4 regions of the Priestia sp. FSL W8-0001 genome follow, and region 1 is predicted to be linked to each of the others. Evidence: riboswitches for the same ligand, from Rfam matches in the RefSeq annotation. Region 1 holds a riboswitch; each other region holds the start of a gene.
What was found. A riboswitch is a leader RNA that binds a small molecule or an ion and turns the genes downstream of it on or off. The one in region 1 is predicted to bind S-adenosylmethionine.

Region 1 (5,139 bases):
CAATTTGAAACAGACTTCGATCCATCATTGTCAAAGGTTTATTGTGAGCCTCATCAGCTAAAACAAGTGTTTATTAATGTAATTAAAAATGCAATTGAAGCGATGAAGGGTGGAGGGGTAATCTCCATAGAGGTCAAGCATCTTAACAATCGCTATATGAGAGTATCCATTCATGATGAAGGAGAAGGCATGCCCCCAGAGCGAATTCGTAAGCTAGGAGAACCGTTTTATACCACAAAAGAAAAAGGAACTGGACTTGGACTGATGGTGTCTTATAAGATAGTAGAAGAACATAAGGGATATATTGAAGTAGAAAGTGAGTTAGGGGTCGGAACAACATTTCATGTGACGTTACCCGTTTCCCAAGTACAATAGAGAGGAGAAAACGATGAATTACTATGGAAGCATTCCGCTGTTTGACAATGAACATGTGTATGTTACATGTTCTGATAAAGGGATTTCCGGTTTATTCTTTTCTTTTGATGAGTTGATGTTACAAACAAAGGGAACGGCCACTTTGCTCGAAAATCATGAATATATTAAAGAAGCGACAAAGCAGCTACATGAGTATGTAGTTCAAACGCGGCAAAACTTTGATCTTCCGTTAGAAATAACAGGAACGGCTTTTCAGCAAAAGGTGTGGAAAGAACTTAAAACCATACCATATGGAGAAGTCATTTCCTATAAACAGTTAGCAAGTATGATTGGACAGCCAAAAGCTGTTCGTGCCGTAGGACAAGCAAATCGTAGAAACCGTCTACCTATCTTTTTACCTTGTCATCGTGTTGTTGGCGCATCAAAAGATTTAACTGGCTATGCAGGAGCACAGGTTCATTTAAAAGAGAAGCTTTTAACGTTAGAAGGAATACAAGTAGCAAACGGAAAGGTTGTATTAGCGTAGCGCTGCTAGGCTTCATCATCGTTCTCTAGCTTCCATCCTTCCCCTTGTACAAATACACCATCTACAGACGTGAACGTTTCGTCTGAATGATCTTGCTGAATGGTTTGATTTGTAACATCTAAAAGCTGAAATTGCTCCTTTCGTGCCCGCTGCTTTCGCTTTTTACAGGTTGAGTCGGGATGTTCTTGTTTGGTCATAGCTACCCCTCCTATACAGATTTCGCTTAACATGATAAAACTAACTATAATATATGTAGGTAGATGATAAATTACTGTTACATTTATGTTACAAAGCAAAAAAGAGAGAATCACATTGTAACCTGAGATTCTCTCTTTTTTTAGTTTAGTACGAGTTTAATTGTATCGACAGAAGGTGAGTGAATAATGCCATGCTCTGTGATGATGGCTGTAATGAATTCACTTGGCGTAACGTCAAATGCCGGGTTATAAACAGAAATATTGTCTGGAGCAACTTGTACATCACCGATATGCGTAATTTCCTTTGCAGAGCGCTCTTCAATTGGAATTTCTGCTCCTGATGCGATCGACAAATCAAACGTTGATTTTGGAGCTGCTACATAAAACGGAATATTAAATGCTTTTGCTAAAAGTGCAAGCCCATATGTTCCAATTTTATTAGCAGTGTCACCGTTAGCTGCAATACGGTCAGCTCCGACAATAATGGCATTAATCCCTTTTGTTTTAATGGTATGTGCAGCCATACTATCTGTGATAAGTGTCACATCTACGCCTGATTTTTGAAGCTCCCATGCCGTTAAGCGTGACCCTTGGAGAACGGGGCGTGTTTCGCACGCAAATACTTTCAGCGGAATATCACGCTCTTTTGAAATATGAAAAGGCGCTAAAGCAGTTCCATAATATGCTGTGGCAATCGAGCCAGCATTACAAATTGTCATAACACGATCGTGTTTATTAAACAGCGATAATGCATAATCACCTATGCGGTAGCAGGTGGCTTCATCTTCCGCTTGAATTTGAATCGCTTCATGAATAACAAGTGTTTTAGCCTCATTTATGGAAATGGCGTTATTGATGCTGTTTACTACGCGTTCTAACGCCCAAAATAAGTTGACGGCTGTTGGGCGAGAACTCGCCAAAAATTCTTTGTCGGCCTGCAGCTTTTTTTTGAATTCTTCAATCGTCTGTACATCGTAGTTTTGAAGCGAAAGCGCTAAGCCAAACGCTGCGGTAATGCCGATTGCAGGTGCCCCTCGTACTTTTAGCGTAACGATAGCGTCCCATACGTCTTGTAAAGTATGTAGCTTAATATATTCAACTGTGTTTGGTAATAGCTGCTGGTCAAGCAGTGAAATAAACGTTTCCTTCCATTCAACTGAACGAGGGAGTGTAAGAGTGTGTGTCATGTTGGGCTCCTTTCATTCTTCAATCAAGTTCTTAAAATCATGTGCACTAATTTCTGTTTGATGAGTTAGTAAATAACGTCCTAAACGAAGAGCTGCTTTTTGAGCGTTTAAGCGCTCTTCATCAGGCAATGAATCAATATCTACTACGTGCGCCAATCCAATTGTACGTCGAATTAACTCGCACCCCGCGTAGCCAACAGCATCGGTCCACGTTTGTTGTAAGATATAGTCGGAATAGTTTGGATTTTTAACGAACGGTTCCACTTTAGACTCAACCCAAAGTTTGTTCCATGTTGTTTGGAAAACATCCCACGTTTTGGTGATATGATCCAAAAGTACACTGCGTTTTTGAGCAGGACGAGACAAGGTGTTAAGCAGAAGATTGGCAACAAACTGTCCTAAGTCAAAGCCAAAGGGCCCATAAAACGCAAACTCAGGATCAATAACTTTTGTTTCGCGCTCACTAGCAAAAATACTACCCGTATGCAGGTCACCGTGTACAAGCGTTTGGCTACTTGTTAAAAACTTTTGTTTAAGCTTAGCTACTTCAAGCTTAGCTTCTTCATCTGTCCATAAGTTTTCTACATCGCTTCGAAGCGTTTCTTCAAATTCATTTGTATTGTAATCAAAAAACGGATCTGTAAACACTAAGTCTTCTGTAATATTGCATAAATCAGGGTTAATATATTGAGCAACCAGCTCTTTTTTCTCCTGTGGCTTAATCGCAAAGTCAGACGTCTCAAATGCAATATGAGCTAAAAATCTACCGATATGTTCTGAAAGAAGTGGGTATGTTTCTCCTTGGATTAATCCTGTACGAGAAATTGTTAGGTGAGACAGGTCTTCCATGACCGTAACAGCTAAGTTTTCATCATGATAATAAACGTCTGGAACGAGTTCGGGTGTTAAGCTGCCAAACTGTTTGAGCGCATTGCTTTCAATCGTTGCGCGCTTGAGTGATAAAGGCCAGCTTTCTCCTACAACTTTCGCATAAGGAAGAGCCTGCTTTACAATAATGGACTTGTTGGTTTGGTCGTTCACAATATGAAAAACAAGGTTTAAATTGCCATCACCAATTTCACGAGCTGTAAGAGCTTCACTTTCCGAAAATAACTTCAGCTGTTTCACAAGTCTAATCGCTGTAATTTCATTTAGTGGCTCATATGTATAAGTTGTTGTTGTCATCGTTATCTACCTCCATAAAAATAAGTATACCGGAGGCTTTTAAATCATATAAAAGCCTCTTTCGGTGAGTGAAAGAGGCTTGATTGTCATTCAAACCTCTTATCTGCCAGAAAGATTTCTCTTTCTGTTGGAATTAGCACCGTGCCTTCATAAAACAACGAATTGTTTTATAGCGCTAAAAAGCTGCGCTCCATTTCACAATGGTATTACGGTCGGTTGCTGGGCGTCATAGGGCCAAATCCCTCAGCCAACTCTTGATAAGAGTAAAGATATTATTTAATTTTGATTTGTTTGACTTATTAGTAACTTCTGGAGAACATCGTATCATGTGAATTTTTGGATGTCAACAGCGAAATTTAATAAAATTCTGTGCGACGATCTGTAAAGACCGGAATTTGTTCTCGGATTGCCTTTACGGTTGATAAATCAACGTCTGCTGTTAGTATTTCTTCATTTTCACCTGCTTCTGCAATAATTTCTCCCCAAGGGTCAATGATTAACGAATGACCAGCAAATGTGTTAGCTGGATCGTCTCCAGAGCGGTTGCAGGCAACCACGTAGCATTGGTTTTCAATGGCTCTGCTTACCAGAAGTGCTTTCCAGTGAGCAAGTCTTGGCTTGGGCCACTGAGCAACCACAAAAAGGAGTTCTGCACCTGCGCTTGTATGAACGCGAATCCATTCTGGAAAGCGAATATCATAGCAAATAACGCCTGCGCATAATGAGTTTTCAAGCGTAAAGATGTTTTTGGTTTCACCTGGTTGTAGAAATAAGTGCTCATTCATCAGCTTAAATAAGTGTAGCTTGTTATATTGCGAGACCTCCTGGCCTTCACGATTAAAGACATACATTGTATTCGTAACGCCGCTTTTTGTTTTCTTAGCAACTGATCCAGCGATGATGTTCACGCTGTGTGTTTTGGCGAAAGCAGAGAAAAAGCTAGTCGCTTGCTTACCTTCTGAGTCCGCGATAGCGTCGAGGTTCTGTAAATCATAAGCCGTATCAAAAAGTTCTGGCAGTATAAGAATATCTGGAGATTCAAGCAGTGCTTCCTTCATTTTTTTTTCAGCATGCTCGTAATTTTTTTTAGGGTTTCCAAATGCAAGATCAAGTTGTAAACACGCTACTTTTAAGCTCATTAAACTTCACCATCCTGATTTATTTTATAAAAATGACTTTACAAGTTGACTATTACAATATATTATTTGTGACTAGAATTTCAAGAATTTTTTGAGAAGGTGTTCACATGAAGCAGTTTGAACAATCAGAACTATTGAAGAGTTTACCGAAACAATTTTTTGCATCCCTTGTTAGCAAAGTTGCAAAAGTAATAAAAGAAGGGCATGATGTGATTAATTTAGGGCAAGGAAACCCAGATCAGCCAACGCCCCCTCATATTGTCAAGGCACTTCAAGACGCGAGTGAAAATCCAAACTACCACAAGTACTCACCGTTTCGCGGACAAGCTTTTTTGAAAAAAGCGGCAGCAGCGTTTTACGAAAGAGAATACGGTGTCCTGCTAAATCCCGAAAAAGAAGTCGCTATTTTGTTTGGAGGCAAAGCTGGGTTAGTAGAAATTCCTCAGTGTTTACTTAACCCTGGAGATACAGTTTTAGTGCCCGACCCAGGTTACCCAGACTATTGGTCAGGCGTGGAGCTAGCACGAGCG
Region 2 (5,139 bases), 170 kb from region 1:
AATTGGTTGCTGCAAGTAAGGTGTCATAAACGTATTATCAACGATTGTTAACAGGTCATAGCGTTTAGCTAACGCTGCAACGCTTTTAATATCCGTTACCTGTAAGAATGGATTTGATGGGCTTTCAATGTAAATCGCTTTTGTTTGGCTCGAAATGACTTCCTCTACTTCCTCTACATTTGTCATGTTGACAAATGTAGTTTTAATACCAAACTTTGAAAATAATCTTGTTAATACGCGATATGTGCCACCATAGATATCGTTTGAAACGATAATTTCATCGCCTGCTTCAAATAAACAAAGAACAGATGATACAGCGGCCATTCCTGATGAAAAAGCAAACCCAGCAGCTCCATTTTCAAGCTGTGCAATCGTATTTTCTAAAGCTTCTCGTGTTGGATTACCTGAACGCGAATAGTCATAGCGCCCACCGTTTGTTTCGTCTTCTAGATTGAAAGTAGACACTTGATAAATGGGAACATTTACCGCTCCAAAATGTCCATCAATACCTGTTTTTGCATGAATTAAATTTGTACCAAATGAGTGTTTATTTGTTGTATGCATCAAATGCCTCCTTTAAGTCTTGAATTAAATCCTCTGCATGTTCAATCCCAACAGATAAGCGTAATAAGCAATTCGTTACGCCAACTCGATTTCGTATTTCTTCTGGAATATCTGCGTGAGTCTGACGAGCTGGGAACGTCATTAAGCTCTCCACACCACCTAGACTTTCAGCAAAGGTAATCACCTTTATATTCTCAAGTAAGACTGGCACAATTTGCGGGTCCGTTACAGCGAAGGAAATCATTCCGCCAAAGCCTCCTGCTTGTTGCTTCATTACGTGATAGCCTGGATGAGATTCAAGACCTGGATAGTACACTTTCTCAACCAGCTCATGTGAAGTCAGCCAATTCGCAATTTTCAGCGCATTTTCATTGTGTTTCTCCATGCGCAAAGCAAGCGTTTTAATACCTCGCAGCAACAACCAGCTATCTTGCGGACCTAAAATTGCACCTGCTGCATTTTGATAAAAGCGAATTTTTTCACCTAGCTCACGACATCGTGCAACGACTAACCCGGCTACTACGTCATTGTGACCACCAATGTATTTACTAGCGCTATGAATAACGATATCCGCTCCAAGAGAAAGAGGTCTTTGATAATAAGGTGACATAAACGTATTATCCACAATTGTTAACAAGTTACTTTCTTTAGCAAGTTCAATTATTCCTTTTAAATCGGTTACGTGCATCATTGGATTTGTCGGTGTTTCAATAAATAACGCTTTCGTATTCTGCTTTAATACTGCTTTAACTTGGTCTAAATGAGCTGTATTTACATACGTTACTTCTACACCTTGTTCTGCAAAAATATCATTTAAAACTCTGTATGTACCACCGTATAAATCTTCAGAGACGATTAAATGATCACCGTTTTTAAACAAAGCAAGTACAGCCATAACTCCTGCCATTCCCGAAGCAAATGCCGCTCCAACTTCGCCTTCTTCTAACGCAGTGATCGCATCTTCTAACGCTGTTCTTGTTGGATTAGCTGTTCTAGCATAGTCATATCCTGTGCTTTCTCCTAAACGGGGGTGTGCAAACGTAGATGCTTGGTAAATAGGTGTTGTAATGGAACCTGTAGCAGGGTCTCGATTGACGCCCGAACGAACAAGTAGTGTTTCAATATGCATAATGTCCTCTCCTCTTTGCAGTAAATAAAAAAAACTCTTCACAGATGGAAGAGCGTTCGCTTAATCACGACTTCTCTCATCTGTTAAAATACAATCGTATTTCACAGGAATTAGCACCGTTCAAACTCACTGACTAACATATGGTTTGATGGTTGCCGGGCTTCGCAGGGCCAGTCCCTCCGCCACTCTGGATAAGAGTTTTATTAAGTTAATTATTCATTGTGTATACTTTAATAAAAATAACAAAGAATGTCAATAGAATTTTCTAAACAATTTCAATTGTCTCATTTATTCAAAAAGACTTCATTGATTTTCTTATATAGGCTGCTCTGTCTTTAATAAAGTCACAAATAAACGCAGGTTCTTGATAAAAAGTAGCTAACTTGTGCTGTATATACGGATCTTTCTCTACATAAGGCAAAATCAGCTGGTGGAGTGCTTCAATCTTTGGTTTCATATAGTTAACAGTGAACTGATGATTTAGCGCAGAATTCATTTTTTCAATATATTGTTTCTTAAATTTTGATATGGCCAAAAGTCGTGCTGTTAACGTATTAAACCCTTCCATTCTCACATAGTTACTTTCCATTTCATCTCCGTTGACATCGCGCCCCCACGTAGCATCATAGTCCCAAGGAAGGAGTTCAAAGCACTTCGTATCACTGTTCCGGTACAAAGCATAGTTATGAACAAAACCATCAAAGTTTTGAAGACAAATTACTCCCACCAACCAGGCTAAATAGCGATCTACCTCCAAGTGCTCTTCAATGTTATCTTCAAACTCTTGATTCGTCCATGTATTCAAGTTATAAATAAAATATTCTAGCGCTTCTTCATCTTTTCCGTACGCTACTTTTGTTTCGTATCCTGATTGAAGCGATTCTTTTGGCTTCTCATCCAAATCACTCATTAACGAGAAGTTGGCATCTCCGTCTACAGCGTAAAAGATAGAGCCTTTTGGCAAGCTACGCTTTGTTAAGAAGTACTCGTTTACCGATTCTAACTGTAAATAAACACCTTCATTTTTCCCGTTAATGGTGAGATGAACAAACTGTGATTTCGGTGATAGTACACCAAGGTCTGAAAAGAAATCGAGCGATAGTTTATTGCGAACTAGCGATGGATCTTTATATTCTGCATTGAGATGAATTTCGTTGGTCTTCCCGAATTTATTTGGTGAATAAAACTCTATATAGTACGATTTCTTTCTCATTTCTCGGATGTGTGATCCCCTTAGAGTTAAGCCTATTTCATACCTCTTTTTGTGAACTTTCATCACTGCGGGTATGGAATCTTCAGACCAGATGTCGGCCTTTAGTTCTTTAAAGTCCCGAACATTAGCAAAAACAGAATAGGTGGCAATTCCCATCTCTTTCCCTCCTTTTGGATACATTTTAAATTATATGAGCTCCTCTCCCACCGAGATGCTAGAAACTCCTTGGTTATTTCTTAAAATTCCACGTTTATCTCATAGCAAGTACGGCGTATTAAGCGTATCTTATGGTGAAAGGCAAAAAAATGATTCTCATAAGGAGGTTTTTAGATTGTATATTCAATCTAAGCGTATTCGTAAAGCTGCTGAATCTTTACAAAAATCAGAGCTAGGCAGATTTATGTATCAAGAACCAAAAGGTCATAGCTCAAAAAGTTCATCTAAAAAAACAGCTCTTTCTCACAAAAAGACGGAGAAAAAGACAGAAAAGAAAACAGAGAAAAGAACGGAAAACAAGTACTGTACGAAAAGCTCACGTTCTCACAAAAAGCATCGTTCTCACAAAAAAGTAACGTGCTTCTGTAAAGAAAAGCATTCTCATAAAAAGCACCGTTCTTGCAAAAAACACTCTCACTCCACAAAGCACTCTCATAAAAAGCACCGCTCTTGCAAAAAACATTCTCACTCTACAAAGCATTCTCATAAAAAGCACCGTTCTTGCAAAAAACATTCTCACTCTACAAAGCACTCTTATAAAAAGCACCGCTCTTGCAAAAAACATTCTCACTCTACAAAGCATTCTCATAAAAAGCACCGTTCTTATAAAAAACATTCTCATTCCACAAAACACTCTCATAAAAAACACCGCTCTGAAAAGAAAAAAACATGTTTCTGTAAAGAAAAACACTCTTACAATAAGCATCAACCTTCTCAAACGTTTAAACATTCCCATAAAAAAGAGAAACACTCTTCAAAAAAATATGGTCACAAGAAAAAAATTGGGCATTCACACTTACCTAACTTAACAAGCCATCCAATTACAGGCAAAAAGCCAGTTAAAAAATGTGACCATTCTCCTTGCTTCTGTAATCACCCATTCAACCGCTTCTTTAGATAAAACATTACATGCTCTACAAGACGTTATAGCTTCTTGTAGAGCCCTTTTATTCCATTTACATACTATACAATTCTTTATATTTTAAAGATACCTGTAAACCCTTTTACTAAGTTTGTTAATTGATTCATTGCTCCCATCATCTGTCCCGCTGTATTCATCATTTTATTAACGTCATAATTTCCGTCTGAAGATTTAAATTGAGACATTAAAGAATGAAACTGGTTAGGCTGTTGCTTCATTTGCTGATTACCTTTTGGATAAGGATTTGGAAAAGGCATTCCATTTTGATAAAAAGGGTATTGCTGTTGGTTGTTTACATATTGCATTTGGGGTGGAACTTGAGCATAAGGCTGTTGCGGCAACTGTGTATGATGCCATGGTTGCTGATGATATTCTGGAAATGGGTACACCTGACTTAAATCAAACCGTTCTTCTTCCCATTGATTCTGCATGTAATATGGATAAGGATTCTGTTGATTATACATACTGGCTCGCTACCTCCCTTTAAAAATTTTATTATATGGTATGTGGGTACTCAATCTGAGGTGACGCACTACACCTTTTATTTTTCACTTTATATTTAGAAGAAAGTTGTGAAAAATGTTAGTTTCTGTCGAAAGTTTAAATTTTTCAAAAAAACGAGATAATTTCAATCTATGTTACGATAACTATAAGTGATGCTAACAAGACAAGCACACAAAATGGGGATAAGGAGTGAATTTACATGTATGTGAACGAGCTTCAACAAGCTTTTATGGCTAAAAAACAGTATGAGCCAACTTCAAGTAATGAGCTGCTAGACTTCGCGCAGCAGCAGTATTTAAAAGGTTGTTTAACACTATCCGATTATAAAATCGCCGTTCGTGAGTTAGAACAAATCGGAGCTTCAAAACCCGAATTTGCACACGAGAATTAATTGTACTACATTGCCCTCAGCTAATTGACTGAGGGCTTTTCTATATTTAACTACTTATACTCACCGCTACTGTGACGCATATTAAAAAAGATCGTCCATTTCATTTCAAGGAGGAGTTTCGATGAGTCGAGGAAAACACTTTAACCATAAAAAGCAAGGGCATGAACCAACCGTTTCGCAAGCGGGGCAGCCCGTTACAC
Region 3 (5,139 bases), 2.3 Mb from region 1:
AGCGATAGGCCATATTGGTTTCCACTTGTTCAATCGTTTGGCGCATGGACCGGATTCCAAACGTGTATTGAAGGAAGGTCAATTTAATTAAGATGACAGGATCAATACTGGGACGACCGATTTCTGAATACATGTCCTTCACCAAGTCATAGATGAACGAAAAATCAAGTGCTGCCTCTATTTTACGAACCAAGTGGCTGGCCGGTACCAATTGATTTAACGTAATCATTTCTAATTGATCTCGTTGAATGGGATTATGTTTCGAAAGCATGTCAATCACCTCAAGTTATGTAGTACTTCCATTGTAAAATAAAAAAGACTGTAGGCAAACTGGATTTCTTCCAGTTTGTCTACAGTCTGAAGCAGCATAATAGCTGCTCCTTTATTATTTATCAATTTCTCGAGAGCGTTCCCAGAAATCTAAATTCTCTAAGCCTTTAACAGAATCTTTGTAGAAAACAGGATCTTTTCCTGCTTTACGCTGAGACAAGTAATCGTTTAAGACTGCAATTGCAACTTTTCCTAGTAAAACAATTGCAATTAGGTTTGTAATTGCCATTAGGGCCATAAATAAGTCTGCAAGTCCCCAAACAACGCCTAAGCTTGCAACTGAACCAAACAATACCATTAAGATAACCCCGAATCGATAAAGGTTTAACCAGATTTTGTTTGATGTTAAAAATTCAATGTTTGTTTCTCCATAATAATAGTTAGCTACTAATGAGCTAAATGCAAACATAAATAAAATGATAGCAATGAATTGAACAGCCCATCCACCGATATGTGTACTTAACGCAACTTGAGTCAATTGAATTCCTTCAAGTCCAGGCGTTGCATACGCACCAGATAATAACACGATAAATGCAGTACAACTACAGATGATTAGCGTATCGTTAAAGACAGCCAGAGCTTGAATGAAACCTTGCTTAGCTGGGTGACTGACAGATGCCGCTGCGGCTGCGTTAGGTGCACTACCCATACCAGCTTCGTTGGAGAATAATCCGCGTTTGATACCATTCATGATGGCAGCACCGATGGCACCGGCAAATGCTTCTTCAAATCCAAAAGCGCTTTTTATAATTAATGCGATCATATGTGGAATTTCTGTAATATTAATAGCTAAAACAACTAATGCTAGTCCAATATATACAACTGCCATTACTACTACAATTAACTCTGATGCTTTGGCTACTCGTTTAATACCACCAAAAATGAGAACACCTACAATGGCTGTAACAACAACACCAACAATTAAGCGATTAACGCCAAAAGCTTCTTCAAAAGCAAGTGAAATAGTATTAGCTTGTACAGAGTTAAATACTAATCCGAATGAGATTGTAATTAAGATGGAAAATAAAACACCCATCCAGCGTTTGTTTAAACCTTTTTCCATGTAGTAAGCAGGACCACCACGAAAACCGTCTTTGTCTTTTACTTTATATACTTGAGCAAGGGTGCTTTCAATAAAAGCTGATGCTGATCCAACTAAAGCAACAACCCACATCCAAAACACTGCTCCAGGGCCCCCAAGAGCAATTGCAGAAGCAACACCAGCAAGGTTCCCAGTACCTACACGAGCTGCTGTACTAATAGCAAAAGCTTGAAAGGAGGTAATTCCTTTTTTATCGCTTCCGTCTGTTTTAGCGCCTTCACCTAACAAGCGAACCATTTCTTTGAACTGACTAAACTGAACGAATTTTGTACGAATTGTAAAATATAATCCAACTAATAAAAGAAGCGCAATTAATATGTAGGTCCATAAAAAATTATTGGCTTCATCCACAAAGCTGCTGAATAGAGTCGATATGGTTTCCATCCTAAAAGTTCTCTCCCTTAATAATGATTAACCTTAGCTGTTCATAAAAAGAGTCATTTTAATGATGCTTTTTTAAAATGTGTAAGGTTTTCTGACATTAGTGATTATAGCGCGTTAGACGTATAAAAGGCAACCTGTAATAAGTTTTTTTTATCGTGTAATCTCTTTTTTTATAACTATAAGGTATGATGTCAGGCAGGTGTAGTCACTTACAGGATGTTTTTGCTGGAATGGATTGGATATAAGCTACCTTCTAAAGCAAAAGATATTCGACCGCTTTCTTCTGATACAACTAAAATAAGTGCGTCGCACTGTTCAGACATACCAAGAGCTGCACGGTGGCGTGTTCCAAGCTTCTTTTGCAGTACTTTTGTGGACAGTGGTAAAACATTAGCAGCCGAAATAATTTGATTGTTTCTAATCACAATGGCACCATCATGTAATGGATTTCCAGGATAAAAAACTGTTTCAACGAGCGTAGACGTAACGGGAGCGTGAATAGGAATTCCTTTTTGAATTAAGTGCTCCACTGAGTCATTTCTCTCAATAACCATTAAAGCTCCATGATGTTTCTCAGATAAACTATGTATCGCGAGTGAAAGAGCTGCGTATTCGTGGGTGTAAGGAGACAAGTAGTGTCTTAAATAATAGGATGCAGCTGTGGACTGTACGCTTTGAAATAATTTTCTTAAGTCTTCAAAATCACATAAAACACAGTGGTCACTGCTTTCTAGATGTTGCTGAATTTTGGTTGCTTCCGCTGCTATTTGACTTAAATGATTGTGTAAACTTTGTTTAATTACATCATCTAATTGAAAAGAGTGACTTTCCATCATTGAACATAGCTCCAATCTAAAATAATTATTATGTTTTAATGTGTACGAAAGACATAAATCTATACTATAACGGTGTGAATTAAGAGTGACGCCCAAAAAAATTGCTCATATAATGAAAAAATAATAGATATTTCTGTTAATTTAAAGTATAGTTTTCTTATCGGATAAATTATTTTTACTGTTGACAAATATTCTAAATATGCTAAAATTTTTAAAAAATACTTATCCAGAGTGGTGGAGGGAACTGGCCCTTTGAAACCCAGCAACCTGCATGTTGTGCAAGGTGCTAACTCCAACAAAATGATTTTCATTTTGAAAGATAAGGTGAATTTGTTGCCTAATCAGTCTTTCAGATGTGGAAGACTTTTTATTTTTCATGAAAAAACAGAAGCCTGTTGAATATATTGTTAACAAATAAGGAGGGACTGTGATGGCACAAAACTCTGACTTAAATTCTGTTTTTGCAAGCGTAGAAAAAATGTTAAGCGACATGAAGTTTGGCTCAATCACGCTTGTGGTTCAAGATGGGAAAGTAGTTCAACTCGAGAAAAATGAAAAAGTAAGAATTAAATAAATAGCTGACTAGACAAACTAGAGGCGGTTTTATCCTTCATTATGGGGGTAAAACCGTCTTTTTTGATTGGATAACAAAGTATTGGAGTGAAAATCATGAGTGTATATACGTATGAAAATTGGCCAAATCAATTTCCGACTTTTGATGAGCAAGATGAAACAAAGGGAGCTTTAAAGGCATTAGAGTGGGCATATAACCATTATGGTGATTCTCTTATTTACGCATCTAGCTTTGGAATTGAAGGAATTGTATTAATTGATTTAATTTCAAAAGTGAAAAAAGATGCTCACATTGTTTTTTTAGACACAGGTGTTCATTTTAAAGAGACGTACGAAGTCATTGAAGCAATTAAAGAGAGGTTTCCAGATTTACGTATCCAAATGAAAAAGCCTAACCTATCGCTAAAAGAGCAAGCTGAAAAGCATGGAGATGAACTTTGGAAAACTGAGCCTAACCTATGCTGTCAAATTCGCAAGATTATTCCTTTAAAAGAATCACTTGCTCCGTATGATGCTTGGATTTCAGGGTTAAGAAGAGAACAATCTGAATCAAGAAGTAAAACAGAGTTTTTTAATAAGGACGAGAAATTCAAAAAGATTAAAGTTTGCCCATTAATTCATTGGTCTTGGAAAGAAATTTGGCGATATGTATATAAGCATAACTTGCCGTATAACAAACTTCACGATCAAGGGTATCCAAGCATTGGATGTGAGCCCTGTACGCTACCTGCCTATAACATGGAAGATTTACGATCTGGAAGATGGGCAGGTACTAAGAAAGTGGAATGTGGCTTACATGAATCTTAAATGAAAGAGCTGAAAATTTATGCTTGTTTACATTGCTTTTGCAATCGCCCTCTTTTTTGCGATGAATATTGGCGCAAGTGGTGCAGCTGCTGCTATGGGAGTCTCTTACGGTTCAGGTGCCATTAAGCATCGCAAAGTGGCATTAGTTATATGTGCACTAGGTATTTTACTAGGTGCTGTTATCGGTGGAGGAGAAGTTGTTAAAACCATTGGTTCTGGTATTATCCCAGAAAGTATTCTAACGGTGGAGCTAGTTATCATTATTTTAGCTTCTGCCACTCTATCATTATTCTTTGCTAATTTAATTGGAATACCACTATCAACTAGTGAAGTGACAGTAGGATCAGTTGTAGGTGTTGGGATTGCCTATCAATCTGTTTATATACAAAAGCTATTAATTGTTATGAGCTTTTGGGTTATTGTACCGATTATTTCGTTTGTAATTGCCTTTGTATGTGGGTGGTTATTAAAAAAGAAAAAAACGCCTACTCAGCAAAAGTGGAAAAAGCCACTTGCAGTTTTAGTAATAGCTACCGGTTTTTTTGAAGCTTTTTCAGCCGGTATGAACAACGTAGCAAACGCCGTAGGCCCGCTTGTTGGAGCTGGTATGATCAGTACATCAACTGGCGTTATAGCAGGTGGGTTAGCCGTTGCGGTTGGTGCATTACTTTTAGGAGATCGAGTAATTGAGACAAATGGGAAGAAAATCACGGATTTCACGGTGGGTGAAGGGTGTATTATTTCTGGAACAGGTGCGTCGCTTGTTACCGCAGCTTCCGTATTTGGACTCCCTGTCCCTTTAACGCAGGTTACAACATCTTCTATCATTGGAATAGGGGCAGCTAAATCTGGTTTTACATCTGATCAAAGACAGGTCATTGTTCAGATGTTAAAGGTATGGGTTGTATCGCCGGTTTTTTCTCTCGTTATCTCTTACGGTTTAGTGAAATTAGTGGTTGAAACAGATTTTTATGCGTTTGTGGTATTGATAAGCGGTTGTATTGCAACTTATGGCATTCTTAGTTTAATTAAAACAACAAAACAAAAACAAGAAAACCAAAAGATGACTGCTTAAAGATAAATATTAGTTATTCATTGAGGAGGAGT
Region 4 (5,139 bases), 510 kb from region 1:
GTGCAATCATTGAAAACCCGGAGTTTTATGGATATTTGACAGGTTATCAAAATTTAAAGCATTTTGCACGAATGCACGGTGTGTCTGCAAATCGAATCGATGAAGTGGTCGAGCTAACAAGGTTAGAAAAAAGCATTCACCAACCGGTAAAGACTTATTCACTCGGAATGCGTCAGCGCCTCGGAGTTGCACAAGCTATTCTACATAAACCGTCACTACTGCTACTAGATGAGCCTACTAACGGCTTGGATCCAGCAGGAATGATTGAATTTAAAACATATTTAAAGCGGTTGTGCAAAGAAGAAGGAATTTCAATTCTTATTGCTAGCCATTTGTTGAAAGAAGTGGAAGCCTTGTGTGATCGCGTAGGGATTATTCAAGACGGCAGACTGCTATCTGTTCAAGAATTAGCTAAGCGTAATATAGAAGAGAACCTAACGATTGTATTTGCAGTTGATGCTGTAGAAAAAGCGGAAAATCTGCTATCAAATCAAGGCTACACTTGTGCAATAAAAGAAAAGCAGCTTTCTGTACAAGCTCAACCGAAAGAGGCTGCTGCTATTAATAAACTTCTAGTGGAAGAAGGCATTGAAGTATACCAAATTACTCCAATTTATGAATCGCTAGAACAATCGTTTATGTCTGTTACGGGAGGAGATTTCAATGCTTAATTTAATACAAAATGAACATATGAAGTGGTTTATGAAAAAAAGCACAAAAGTCGTATTTCTGGCAATTGCTGTCTTAACGCTTGGAATGGCTCTTATAATGAGAACTATTACAACGAATGCTGGAATTGCAGAAACGTTGCCAGGCTTTGTTGCTTTCACTTCAAACTTTTTAATTATTGTCCAATTTTTTGCTGTAGCCGCTGCTGGATCGATTGTTGCATCTGAATTTGAAAAAGGAACGATTAAACTTCTATTAATTCGTCCTAAGAGTCGCTCAACTATTCTTTTATCCAAATACCTGACTAGCATTTTTATTAGCTTGTACTATTTGGCTGCCTTCTTTTTATTTTCAATCATTTGGGGTATTATTTTCTTTTCAGGAGGAGCTTTTAATGGTCAAGAAGGACAAGGTATCTGGATTGCATATGGTGTTTCATATCTTGAAACCTTTATGATGGTTGCTTTTGCGTTTATGCTATCGTCGGTATTCAGAAATAGTGCATTAGCAGTTGGTCTTGGCATTGTTGTTGGAGTAGGAGCAAAAATGCTTGCTGGAATTTTATCTGAGTTTCAAGTACAGTGGGGAATTATTTTACTGTTTGCTAACACCAACCTTAGTCAATATATGGATGGAAATCAAACGTATTTCCCTGGGATGACCCTACCGTTTTCTCTATTTATTATTATAGCTCATCTAATCTTCTTTGTTGGAACGGCTTGGCTGTTTTTCTTAAAGCGAGACGTAGCGAATTGATATTTGAATTTTCTTTCTTTTTGTTTTTCTACAATAGTGTTTGACAAGGAAAGTAAAAGATATTAAAGTAGTTAAGAGTTAATTTTGAATAATAAATTTAAAAAATATTATACTTCTTATCAAGAGAGACGGAGGGACTGGCCCGATGATGTCTCGGCAACTGACTCACAGAGTGCGGTGCCAAATCCAGCAAACAATTTTGTTTGAAAGATGAGAAGAGCGTATTCTTATAAAGAATTATAAGAGGGCCTCTTCTTGATGAAGAGGTCTTTTATTTATGCAAAGAGGTGTAAACATGGGAAAACAAAAAGAAAACGGTTGGGCACTGCTGCCGCTAGGAGTATTTCTAGCTTTGTTTGTAGGCTCGGGGATTATTACAGGTGATTTTTATAAGCTTCCTGTACTTGTAGCAATTATCGTAGCGGCTATCGTTGCCTTAGCGATGAACCGGAAAGAAACGCTAAATGCGAAGGTTGAGCGTTTTGCTAAAGGCGCAGGTCATCCGGACTTGATGATTATGGTCTTTATCTTTATTCTGGCGGGCGCTTTTTCAGAAGTAGCAAGCGGCATGGGAGCGGTTGATTCAACGGTTAACCTTGCTTTATCTGTTTTGCCACAAAGCTTGCTTGTTGTTGGATTATTCTTTATCGGTGCTTTTATCTCACTTGCGATGGGTACTTCTACTGGTACCATTGCGGCTCTAGCACCAATTGCAGTTGGAGTAAGTGCTGAAACGGATATTTCTGCAGCACTAGCCGTAGCAGCCGTTATCGGCGGTGCAATGTTTGGAGATAATTTATCCATTATTTCTGATACAACAATTGCTGCGGTTCGTACGCAAAAAACAAAAATGAACGATAAATTTAAAGTGAATTTTCTAATTGTATTACCAGCAGCAATTATTACAATGGTTCTTTTATTAGTAATGACGCTTGGAAATAATTCTAATGTAGATGTTGAAAGTTTTAGCTTTGTAAAAATGCTTCCTTATATAGGAGTGCTGGTTGCAGCATTGCTTGGATTAAATGTGTTAGCAATTTTAACAGGGGGGTATTGTTGTAGCTGGAATTATTGGATTGGCAGACGGAAGCTATACGCTAGCAACCTTTGCAAAAGCTATTACAACAGGAATTGGCGGTATGGCTGAACTCATTATTCTCAGCATCTTAATTGGTGGAGTCGTTGAACTTATTAAGTATAATGGAGGGATCCATTTCTTGCTTGGGCTATTAACACGTAATATTAAAACAAGAAAAGGCGCAGAGTTTAGTATTGCTGGATTAGTAAGCGCGACAAATCTTTCGACAGCTAATAACACAATTTCAATTATTACGGTCGGGTCTTTAGCAAAAGAGATTGCAGATGAATACGAAATCGATAACCGTAAGTCAGCAAGTATACTTGACTTATTTTCATGTAGCGTGCAGGGACTTGTTCCATATGGAGCGCAAATGCTAATTGCATCAGAATTTGCAAAAGTATCCTCAGTTGAACTAATGCCATTCGCATTTTATCCAATCTTAACAGCGATATTTGGAATTTTAGCGATTGTCTTTAATTATCCAAAGCTTACTCATAAACAACCTGCTAAAAAACAAATAGCTTAATTTCATCAGATGACATCAACCGGAAAGAAGGGTTGATGTCATCTTTTTTTAGAGTTAAAATGTTAGAATATTGAAAAAGAGGTGAAAGGATGATTTGTTTTAGGAATCGAGTGTTTCGCTCTGTACAGAATACGGATAACGGTGAAGTATCTTCTCATACGACCTTTCGCTATGAGCAAGAAGGCAGAATTATTCACGCAACGTATGAAGGTGGAGACGTTTTATCGGGACGTTAGTTGGGACTATAGACGAAAAGAGCTGTCTTACATTCCGCTATCAGCATGTTAACATAGCTTATGAAATTCGCGGAGGCACATGCTTTTCTACACCGGAGGTTTTGCCAGACGGAAGGATTCGCCTACATGAAGAGTGGCAATGGTTAGATATAGATCAGACAAAAGGTCGATCAATCACTGAAGAGGTTGTACATAAATAATTAGAAAAAGCGATAGGTTTCTATCGCTTTTTTGAATCGTAAAAATCATAAAAATCTTCGAATTCAACCTCCTTCCATAAATCTGGTTTTTGCTTTAAAGCTACCATAGCTAGTAAAATTTCAACTCCGCATAAAACAAATAAAATAACCAATCCAAGCATCATTTATGACCACCTTTCGTTATAATAAAAACAGCATAAATGATGAAACGCGTTTCAGAACAAGAGCAAAAGGAGAGAAAAATGGTAAATATTCGAGATATTGCAAAGAAAGCTGGGGTATCCGTTTCTACCGTATCGCGAGTTTTGAACAATCACCCTTATGTAAGCGAAGAGAAGCGAGAGCGTGTACAAGCAGTCGTGGATGAGCTCAACTATGAGCAAAATAGCAATGCAGTTACTTTATCAAAAGGAAAGACTAATCGGATTGCAGTTGTTCTTCCATTTATTAATCACCCATACTTTAGCGTCATACTTGAAGGGGTTTCAAAGCAAGCACTTAGCGCTCACTGTCAGCTTGTATTGTGCCAAACAGCTTACGATGTAAAGAAGGAAATTGAAGCACTTCATATGTTGAAAACCAAGCAGGTAGATGGTGTCATCATTTGCTCTAGAGCAAATGATTGGAGTGTTCTTAGCGAGTATCAATCGTATGGCCCTGTTGTTGTATGCGAAGACGGAACAGCTAAAAAGGTGTCGTCCGTGTACGTTAATCATTACGCAGCTTTTGAAAAAGCCCTATCTTACCTGCATGAGCACGGACATCAGAAAATTGGTTACTGCGTAGGCAGGATGAGTGGTACAAACAGTGAACAGCGAGCTAATGCTTACGGTGATTTTATGAAGAGGTTGCAAGAACCGATACGAGAAGAGTGGGTATTCACAGATTGCTTATACATAACAGATGGAGATATGATTGTAGATCGTTTGCTTGCAATGGACGACCGGCCAACAGGATTGCTTGTTACCAATGATCAGCTTGCAGTAGGAGTTATAACTCGCTGTAAGAAAGAAGGTTTATCAGTGCCCAAAGACATTGCGATTATTGGGTTTGATAATCATCCGTTAACAGCTTATTTAGACATTACTACTATTCAGCTACCACTTTTTGAAATGGGGGAGCATTTATTTAAACTTGTGCTTGATAAAAGTCTTCAATACATTGAACTTCCTTTTCAGCTTATTGAACGTCAGACAGTGTAAAAAAGCACCATTATAAAATCACTATGTGCGGACACTATAGAAATAAAGCTGAAATAGAGAAGGTGACATAATGAAAAAAGAATATCATGTTGGGGACCAAGTTTTTGTGATCTATCGAAACCCTCATACGGCAAACGTAGCCAATATTACGCAGGGAGAAGTAGTTCAGCATCCTGAAAATAACAGCGACGTTGCGCTGCTTTTACATGAGTCGTATCACTTATTATCAGATGATGATGCGATATACACAAGCTATGAAGAAGCAGAACGAGCATATAACGAACTATTTGATTACGGACCGTACGAAGGCTAAAAAAGGCGCTGTTTAAACAGCGTCTTTTTTAGCCTACATTTAACAAGCATATGCCATTCCTTTTGCAACAGGGTGTATGGGACACTGTCACTATTGTTATTTACAAACGACGATGGGAAGTAAGCCGTACATCAGAACGTATGTAAATGTAGAAGA

Region 2: another riboswitch for S-adenosylmethionine. It lies ahead of MKZ18_RS07620 (trans-sulfuration enzyme family protein); the one in region 1 lies ahead of mtnK (S-methyl-5-thioribose kinase).
Region 3: another riboswitch for S-adenosylmethionine. It lies ahead of MKZ18_RS19105 (YezD family protein); the one in region 1 lies ahead of mtnK (S-methyl-5-thioribose kinase).
Region 4: another riboswitch for S-adenosylmethionine. It lies ahead of MKZ18_RS09435 (Na+/H+ antiporter NhaC family protein); the one in region 1 lies ahead of mtnK (S-methyl-5-thioribose kinase).

What each region holds. Positions count from the first base shown of each region.
Region 1 is NZ_JBBPAL010000001.1:1,274,970-1,280,108, forward strand. Features, by position in the region: gene MKZ18_RS06755 (PAS domain-containing sensor histidine kinase) at 1-375, shown strand, start outside; gene MKZ18_RS06760 (methylated-DNA--[protein]-cysteine S-methyltransferase) at 389-901, shown strand; gene MKZ18_RS06765 (hypothetical protein) at 907-1,098, opposite strand; gene mtnA (S-methyl-5-thioribose-1-phosphate isomerase) at 1,239-2,285, opposite strand; gene mtnK (S-methyl-5-thioribose kinase) at 2,298-3,470, opposite strand; SAM riboswitch class I at 3,567-3,734, opposite strand; gene MKZ18_RS06780 (carbon-nitrogen family hydrolase) at 3,827-4,609, opposite strand; gene MKZ18_RS06785 (pyridoxal phosphate-dependent aminotransferase) at 4,717-5,139, shown strand, end outside.
Region 2 is NZ_JBBPAL010000001.1:1,442,032-1,447,170, reverse strand. Features, by position in the region: gene MKZ18_RS07625 (trans-sulfuration enzyme family protein) at 1-564, opposite strand, end outside; gene MKZ18_RS07620 (trans-sulfuration enzyme family protein) at 548-1,693, opposite strand; SAM riboswitch class I at 1,767-1,891, opposite strand; gene MKZ18_RS07615 (CotH kinase family protein) at 1,986-3,062, opposite strand; gene MKZ18_RS21065 (CotG/ExsB N-terminal domain-containing protein) at 3,097-4,023, shown strand; gene MKZ18_RS07610 (YppG family protein) at 4,098-4,508, opposite strand; gene MKZ18_RS07605 (YppF family protein) at 4,748-4,939, shown strand; gene MKZ18_RS07600 (hypothetical protein) at 5,061-5,139, shown strand, end outside.
Region 3 is NZ_JBBPAL010000001.1:3,623,852-3,628,990, reverse strand. Features, by position in the region: gene MKZ18_RS19120 (IS1182 family transposase) at 1-271, opposite strand, end outside; gene MKZ18_RS19115 (alanine/glycine:cation symporter family protein) at 386-1,816, opposite strand; gene cdaS (sporulation-specific diadenylate cyclase CdaS) at 2,026-2,649, opposite strand; SAM riboswitch class I at 2,872-2,978, shown strand; gene MKZ18_RS19105 (YezD family protein) at 3,083-3,226, shown strand; gene MKZ18_RS19100 (phosphoadenylyl-sulfate reductase) at 3,322-4,032, shown strand; gene MKZ18_RS19095 (inorganic phosphate transporter) at 4,052-5,107, shown strand.
Region 4 is NZ_JBBPAL010000001.1:1,788,485-1,793,623, forward strand. Features, by position in the region: gene MKZ18_RS09425 (ABC transporter ATP-binding protein) at 1-671, shown strand, start outside; gene MKZ18_RS09430 (ABC transporter permease) at 664-1,425, shown strand; SAM riboswitch class I at 1,539-1,642, shown strand; partial or broken gene MKZ18_RS09435 (Na+/H+ antiporter NhaC family protein) at 1,721-3,032, shown strand; gene MKZ18_RS09440 (hypothetical protein) at 3,122-3,268, shown strand; gene MKZ18_RS09445 (hypothetical protein) at 3,489-3,632, opposite strand; gene MKZ18_RS09450 (LacI family DNA-binding transcriptional regulator) at 3,711-4,670, shown strand; gene MKZ18_RS09455 (transcriptional regulator SplA domain-containing protein) at 4,741-4,983, shown strand; partial or broken gene splB (spore photoproduct lyase) at 5,033-5,139, shown strand, end outside.